Regions from separate parts of the Undibacterium sp. RuRC25W genome, predicted to be linked through region 1. Evidence: predicted binding sites of a transcription regulator. Region 1 holds the regulator's gene; the other holds the start of a gene.
What was found. The regulator NrdR, encoded in region 1, represses ribonucleotide reductase genes. The targets are predictions, from matches to a motif close to CACNANATNTNGTG.

Region 1 (4,361 bases):
TATTCTAAGTGCTTTTTGGTATCGCAGCTAAATTGGAGCACCATTACTTACGTCAACGGCACACCAATCCATGCGTTACCCACGCAAAAAAAAGGCAGAAAGAAAGCAATCACGACACATCTTCCGATCACGTTTGACAATTTCCCCCTTACTAGTTCACTAAGTAGATTCCACAACCAAAGAAAAGATCGTACGCCACACTTGCCCATTCATAAGGCATCACGTAAAATCTACGCACCATTTCGTCTCACGTGACTGGCGAAAACGATGACCGATCTATATAGATCGTCAACAAAAGATGGATATCCATCGGGAAGCGTGAGATTTCGAGGTCGAAAGACCTCAGCCGTGCGCCTGGGTAGCCTGATGGTAAATTTGTGAGGCTGCCACTCTACGACCACGTCCGACTGACACCTCATAGAAAACAATCACCAATCTCGTTTTTTACATTAACAGGAAAATCAGGAAAGCCATGTTTGCTAAAAACCATACACTCGCCAATATCGATCCAGAATTGTTCGCAACCATCCAACTGGAAAACCATCGCCAGGAAGAGCACATCGAACTGATCGCCTCTGAAAACTACACGTCTCCAGCAGTCATGGAAGCCCAAGGCTCCCAGTTGACCAACAAATATGCTGAAGGCTACCCAGGCAAACGTTACTACGGTGGCTGCGAACATGTTGACGTCGTTGAGCAACTCGCTATTGATCGTCTGAAACAATTGTTTGGCGCTAATTTTGCTAACGTTCAGCCAAATTCCGGCTCCCAGGCAAATCAAGGCGTATTCTTCGCTTTGCTGAACCCAGGCGACACCATCATGGGCATGAGCCTCGCTGAAGGCGGTCACCTGACACACGGCATGCCACTAAATATGTCAGGCAAATGGTTCAATGTTGTTTCCTATGGCTTAGATGCGAATGAAGACATCGACTACGATGCAATGGAAAAACTGGCCCGTGAATCCAAACCAAAACTGATCATCGCTGGTGCATCTGCATTTGCACTGCGTATCGATTTTGAGCGTTTCAGCAAAATCGCTAAAGAAGTTGGCGCGTACTTTATGGTTGATATGGCGCACTATGCTGGCCTGATCGCTGCTGGCGTGTACCCTAACCCAGTTCCATTTGCGGACGTCGTCACTTCAACAACGCATAAGAGCTTGCGCGGCCCACGCGGCGGTATCATTTTATCTAACGACGAAGCGATCGCAAAAAAAATCAACTCTGCGATCTTTCCAGGCTTGCAAGGCGGCCCACTGATGCACGTGATTGCTGGTAAAGCAGTTGCTTTCAAAGAAGCACTGACACCAGAATTCAAAGCGTATCAAGAACAAGTCGTTAAAAATGCTGCCGCACTGGCACAAACACTGACTGAGCGTGGTCTGCGTATCGTTTCCGGTCGTACAGAATCACACGTGATGTTGGTTGATTTGCGTCCAAAAGGTCTAACTGGTAAAGAAGCTGAAGCAATTCTGGGTTCTGCACACATGACTTGCAACAAAAACGGCATCCCGAACGACCCACAAAAACCAATGGTCACTTCTGGGATTCGCCTGGGTAGCCCAGCATTTACGACACGTGGTTTTAAAGAAGCCGAAGCGATCAAAGTAGGTCACCTGATTGCTGACGTGCTGGACAATCCAAACGATGCAGCGACGATTGAACGGGTGAAAGAAGAAGTCAAAAAATTGACATCTGCTTTCCCTGTCTACGCGAAGTAAAATAACGCTACACGAATCAAAACGCCACTCCTTGAGTGGCGTTTTATTAAGTTCAACAGATCGTATATACTGAAAAATAAAACTAGAAAGACACCAGTACCTACATGAAATGTCCCTACTGCCATCACGACGACACTCAAGTTATCGATACCCGCGTTTCCGAAGAAGGTAACGTTATGCGCCGCCGTCGCCGTTGCGCGCAATGTGATAAGCGCTTTACGACCTATGAGCGGATCGAATTGATTATGCCGGTTATCGTCAAAAAGAATGGTAGCCGCACAGAGTACGAATCCGCAAAATTACGCGCAAGCTTGATGTTGGCATTACGTAAACGCCCTGTATCAGCAGAGGCGGTCGATAATGCCGTACAAAGTATCGAAGAGAAATTGCTCGCCAGTGGTGAGCGTGAAATCATGTCCGTACAACTGGGTGAACTGGTCATGCGCGAACTCAAACGCCTCGATAAAATCGCTTATATCCGCTTCGCTTCTGTCTATAAAAGTTTTGAAGATATTTCAGAATTTGCCGAAGCAATACAAGAAGTCGACATAGAAAATCGCGCATCAAGTAAGAACAAAAAGTAATCAAAGCGCATCCTCGGGCTAGACAAGAGACCTCTCGTGAGGCCACTACTTGTAAGACCGAGGAAAATCTTGATATAACTTACGACCCAGTAACATCTTCAGACAGCCATCGTTTTTTATTGCCCTCAATAAAGGCAAAAGTTACGTTCGAAGTGGCATCATCACTGTTATTGACTGCATTGTTAAAGTTTGTTTTACCTATGCACTCAACTAGTTGCATCAAGTGCCGTTAATGATAGAAATCATCATTCGGAGAATGATATGAGCACGTCAACTATTCCACCTCTGCAACCAACAACCCCGGTTAGCAGTGTCTCACTAACGCCGTCACCTCACGCTCTGTCGCAAGTCATTCATCCGACAACAGAAGCGGGAAGCGTGGTGGAGTTGTCTACGCTGGCACGCATCCAAAGCTTGCTTCAACCCAACACACAAACTCAAATCAATGCGGCAAACACCCTACAAGTAACGACACAAGAAAACGCGTTAAGACAACTCGACGTAGTCGCCGCGACAAAGAGTGCAAACACGCCGATCAATTATCCCGCCACTACCCCACTACAAAATACAGCGCTACAAAATGCAACTGAAACCCTACTTAGTGCCGAATTTCAGACCACATTGAGTAGCGAAGCACTACTGAGTGCAATTGCGGTCGAAAATGCCAATTCAGTGACAAACGAAATCAACCAAGCACAACTTGCACAATCAACGCCCAGTGCACCACCTTCTATCACTCAGAATAACATCGCCCAGACAGGCTCTAACAATCCGCCGCAAGCACCAATAGCAACCAACTACGCCACAGACATGTTGAGCAACCCCGCTATCACCGCAGCCATTGCCGCGTATCATTTAAGTGATGGCATGATAAGTCATCAGACTGAGCAAATAACCAGAAGTCACGACGACAATGAATTGACAGTCAAAGGGGTTCCCTTGCTTGATCCAACCGAGAAGATCAAAGAAGAAGATGCAAAACGGCGCGCTGGCCGCCAAACATCGTCGCTCTGGAAACGCGTACTGAAAATCACAAACAAATTAATTCAACGCTTCCCCAACCAAAATAAACGGACCAAACCAACTCGCTGACCGATGCAATAAAGAGCGAATGATCTGGCAAATACGTTTTCGATTTAAATAAGGATAAAGTGGCCGAGAAACGGAACATGGAAGATACTGCTATGGCCAACCTACTCGGTTGCAAAATAGATCAGCGCGATGATGGGCAATGAAAACCCAAAACACGACGCCAACCACCAGCCACCATAGGCATACGCCCAAGCACCTACCGCTGAGCCGACCGCGCCCCCCATGAAAAACGTCGCCATATAAATACCGTTCAAGCGTGAACGATGTTCAGCCCCCAGTGCAAAGATAGTCCGCTGTCCCAAGGTAAGATTCCCTGATACGCCAAAATCGAGCACGATCGCGGCAACGACTAGCAGCCCCAGCGCCCACGGCGAACCATAAGGAGCAATATGCGTCATCAAAAAAGCCACCGCCACACACAGCATCGCCACGCACGTAGCGGGACGCGTCCAGCCCTTGTCTGCGAGACGTCCCGCAATCGGTGAAGCAACAGCACCAGCAACACCCGCCAACGCAAATAAAGCAATGCTTGCCTGCGAAAGATGGAATTCTGGCCCCGCCAGTAACAATGGCGTTGTCGTCCAGAACATGCTAAACGAAGCAAACAGGCATGCATGATAAATCGCCCGACGGCGTAATGGCGGCGTGTGAAGTGCTAGGTGCCACATTGATTTTAGCAAATCAACATAGTGCAACCTGGCAACTGGAACTCGTTGTGGTAAGGCACGCGACAAGACGAGCGCTAACAAGACCATGATCACGGTAGAGACATAAAACACCACGTGCCACGACGATATCTGCGTAATGAAACCAGCCACCGGACGGGCCAGCATGATACCCATCATCAACCCACTCATGACGTTACCGACGACTCGCCCGCGAATCGCCTCAGGTGCCATATGCGCCGCCAGCGGCACCAAGATTTGTACCGCAACGGAGCCAACACCAATACAAAAAGCGGA
Region 2 (4,361 bases), on a different contig from region 1:
TGTTTTAGAGGTTGATTTCTCGGTGTGGGTCGCACCAATCGTACGCAGGTAATAAGTCGTTTTCAGACCACGTAACCACGCCAGCTTGTAAGTCTCGTCCAGTTTTTTACCAGAAGCACCTGCCATATAAATATTCAGTGATTGTGCCTGATCGATCCATTTCTGACGACGTGAGGCAGCTTCGACCAACCACGATGGGCTGATTTCAAATGCTGTCGCATACAATTCACGCAGATCTTCCGGAATGCGGTCGATACGTGCAAGACTACCGTCAAAGTACTTCAGATCTGCGATCATGACTTCATCCCACAAGCCACGCAATTTCAAATCACGGACCAGATGTTCGTTAATTTCTGTAAACTCACCGGACAGATTCGATTTTACATACAGATTCTGATACGTCGGCTCGATACAAGCTGAAACGCCGATGATGTTAGAGATCGTCGCAGTTGGTGCAATCGCCACGCAGTTGGAATTACGCATACCGTGCTGTTTAATGCGATTGCGAACCACTGTCCAGTCCATTGTTTCGGAGAAATCTGCTTCCAGATAACCACCACGCTCGTCCGCCAGCATTTTGAGCGAATCTTGCGGCAGAATGCCGCGATCCCACAACGAACCTTTGTATGAGCTGTAAGTACCGCGCTCTTCAGCCAATTCTGTCGATGCTAGGTAAGCGTAATAGCACACTGCTTCCATCGATGTGTCAGCAAACTGCACAGCGTCCATCGATGCATATGGTACGCGCATCATATGTAAGCAATCCTGGAAGCCCATGATACCCATGCCAACAGGACGATGACGCAAGTTAGAATCGCGTGCTTTCTGTACTGCATAGTAGTTAATGTCGATGACGTTATCAAGCATACGCATCGCAGTACGGATTGTTTTTTGCAATTTAGCGTGATCGAGCTTACCGTCTTTCATGTGCGCTGGCATGTTGACAGAACCCAGATTGCAGACTGCGATCTCAGACTCATTGGTGTTGAGTGTGATTTCTGTACACAGATTTGAAGAGTGAACGACGCCCACGTGCTGCTGTGGAGAACGGATGTTGCAAGGATCTTTGAATGTAATCCATGGATGGCCAGTTTCAAACAACATCGACAGCATCTTACGCCACAGATCGAGCGCAGGGATTTTCTTGGACAGTTCCAATTCGCCAGAAGCCGCTTTTGCTTCGTAGCCAAGATAGGCTTGTTCAAACGCTTTGCCAAATTTATCATGCAAGTCTGGCACGTCAGATGGAGAGAACAGTGTCCAGTCACCTTTTTCCATGACGCGTTTCATGAACATATCAGGAATCCAGTTGGCGGTATTCATATCATGCGTACGGCGGCGGTCATCACCTGTGTTCTTACGCAAATCCAAGAATTCTTCGATGTCCATGTGCCAGGTTTCCAGATAAGCACATACTGCACCCTTACGCTTACCACCTTGGTTCACTGCCACTGCGGTGTCATTGACGACTTTCAGGAAAGGCACAACACCCTGTGACTTACCGTTGGTACCTTTAATATGGGCGCCGAGGGAACGGACTGGCGTCCAGTCATTACCCAGACCACCAGCATATTTCGCCAGCAACGCATTTTCTTTCAGGGCGTCATAAATACCGGCCAGATCATCTGCCACCGTTGTCAGGTAGCATGAGGACAATTGTGAGCGCTGTGTACCTGAGTTGAACAGTGTCGGTGTTGAGCTCATGAAATCAAAGCTCGACAGCAAGTTGTAAAACTCGATTGCACGTCCATTACGGTCTTTTTCTTCCAACGCCAGACCCATCGCTACACGCATATAGAACGCCTGCGGCATTTCAATACGGGTACCACGAACGTGCAAGAAATAACGGTCGTACAAAGTTTGCAAGCCAATGTAGCTAAATTGCAGATCGCGGTCGGATACCAAGGCTTTTGCCAGACGTTCCAGATCAAACTCAGCTAATTTTGAGTCGAGCAATTCAGCGGCAATCCCTTTTTGTATGAATTGTGGGAAGTAAGTAACATATTCTGCGGCGGCATCTTGCTGTGCCACTTCTTTACCGAATACTTCTTTACGGATCGTATGCAACAACAAGCGTGCGGTGACCAAGCTATATGCTGGTTCTTTTTCCATCAAAGCACGTGCAGCCAGGATTGCCGATTTGTGTAACTCTTCGACGGGTACACCGTCATACAGATTTTTTAGTGTTTCAGTAAGGATCGCCTCGGCATCCGCCAATTTATCCAAACCAACACAAGCAGCAGTAATCAGGGAACGTACTTTGTCGATTTCCAGTACAACACGCTCACCATCGATCAAAACATGAATCTTTGGCAGTTGTGCCTGGGATGCATGTTGTGCTTCGCGTTGCAAACGACGCTCCTCTTGGTGTTTTGCACGATACAGCACATAAGCACGCGCCACATCGTGTTCGCCCGAACGCATTAATGCCAGTTCAACCTGATCCTGAATATCTTCGATGTGAAAGGTGCCACCCGTCGGCTGACGACGCAATAACGCAGCCACGACCGTTGATGTTAATTGCTCAACCAATTCACGAATACGTGCGGAAGCTGCGCCCTGCCCACCATTGACTGCCAAAAAAGCCTTGGTCATCGCGATGGCGATCTTGGAAGGTTCGAATCCAACCACGGAACCGTTACGACGGATGATTCTGTAATCGTCATAATTGATTGTAGTCGTACCAGTCGGAGAACCTGCCACGCCGCTTAAGACGCCAGTTTCGATAAGGGATGTCGTTGATGTTTCAGTTGAAGAGTGCATTGAGCCTCCAGTGTCAGTTATATCTTGATACGCCGCGAGTCTGCTGGACAAACCATCGCTGCGCACGGGTTACGATCAGGTGTTGCGCATCACTACAAATAGCTAAACTCCGCTAAAACCAGCTAAAAGTTATGCTATTTCTTATTTTTTAAATCAATTGCAAATGTAAAAGGGAGAAAGAAGCAAGAAAGGTAAAACAAGAAAAAAACCACTACATATAGTGCGCAAATTTTGATTAGCCCTAATTCTAGTACCCCACCACACCATATGCAACCGCTATTTCAGTGTAAAAAAAAATTTATTTTTTACAAAATTAAGCGTCAGGGGAATTGACTTTCAAGAAGCCACAGAAATCCTTAGCAAATGGTGTAAGTGAGCACTAACGAAAAAAGTCACGGTACCGACCATTAGGATGCTGTCTCACCGTTAAATTCAATCTGACACGCCAAAAGATGTCACGCAGGGTAGGTTTGATCGTTGTTCACGTTCGCCGTTGCGGCTACACTTCATTGTGACCAAATGACAACGCAATATCGCTGTTTATCAATGTTTATGAATGTTTATGAATGTTTATGAATGTTTATGAATGTTTATCACTGTTCCTGAATTTTTAATTTCTGGATTTGATAACGTAGTTGACGGAAACTGACGCCCAACAAGTCTGCAGCCTGGGTGCGGTTATGTCCGGTTTGCTGTAGCGCTCTGCGTATCATCTCTGATTCGATACTGTCGAGAAATTCAGGCAAAGAAAACGGAAATGCTGGGCAAGGGAATGCATCAACGGGGGCGATGCCTAATTGTACCGACATCTCTATCTGCATCTCGGGCATCGTGGATATAGGCAGCAACTCTTTTGCCTCATCAGACTTGGCAGCGATGACAGAGTCAATCCGTGGTAACGCTGAGACAGGGACTTTTTTTGCTCCTTGCAATGCCAAATCATCGACTTCGATACAAGCATCGTTGGCGAAAGCAATGGCGCGTTCAAGAATATTTTCTAACTCACGGACATTACCCGGAAACGTGTAGCCAGACAACGCCACCAATGCAGATTCTGAAATGCGGATTGACTCAGCCGACAGTTTGCTCAGCAATGCTGTTGCTAAGTCCCCGATATCGTCAAGCCGCTCACGCAATGGCGGCAAATGGAGTTCAATCACATTAAGACGATAATATAAATCTTGCCTGAAGCGCCCTTCTGCAACGCACTGCGATAAATTTTGGTGAGTCGCACTGACAATCCTGACATCGACCGCTTCTTCTGCTGTTGCACCAACTTTGCGAATGCTCCGCTCCTGAATCGCACGCAGCAACTTCACTTGCATTGCCAGCGGCAGATCTGCAACTTCATCGAGCATCAGCGTGCCACCGTTGGCGGCCTGAAAAAAACCTTCCCTATCATCCGCGGCTCCCGTAAATGCACCTTTACGATAACCAAAAAACTCCGCTTCCATTAGAGCTTCCGGTATCGCACCGCAATTTACTGCGATGAAAGGTTGTTGTGCACGCGCACTACGGCAATGAATTTCTCTTGCGGCCAGCTCTTTACCACTACCTGACTCACCCGTAATAATGACGGGTGCCATGCTACGCGCGAG

Region 2: a site for NrdR is predicted at 2,973-2,986, ahead of ACO0KV_RS09775 (ribonucleoside-diphosphate reductase subunit alpha). Genes of this name have one in related genera too.

The regions. Positions count from the first base shown of each region.
Region 1 covers NZ_JBMPPD010000008.1:69,371-73,731, reverse strand. Annotated here, with positions in the region: ZMP/ZTP riboswitch at 242-367, shown strand; gene glyA (serine hydroxymethyltransferase) at 473-1,723, shown strand; gene nrdR (transcriptional regulator NrdR) at 1,828-2,307, shown strand; gene ACO0KV_RS05860 (hypothetical protein) at 2,569-3,399, shown strand; gene ACO0KV_RS05855 (MFS transporter) at 3,501-4,361, opposite strand, start outside.
Region 2 covers NZ_JBMPPD010000017.1:60,573-64,933, reverse strand. Annotated here, with positions in the region: gene ACO0KV_RS09775 (ribonucleoside-diphosphate reductase subunit alpha) at 1-2,763, opposite strand, end outside; gene ACO0KV_RS09770 (sigma-54-dependent transcriptional regulator) at 3,357-4,361, opposite strand, start outside.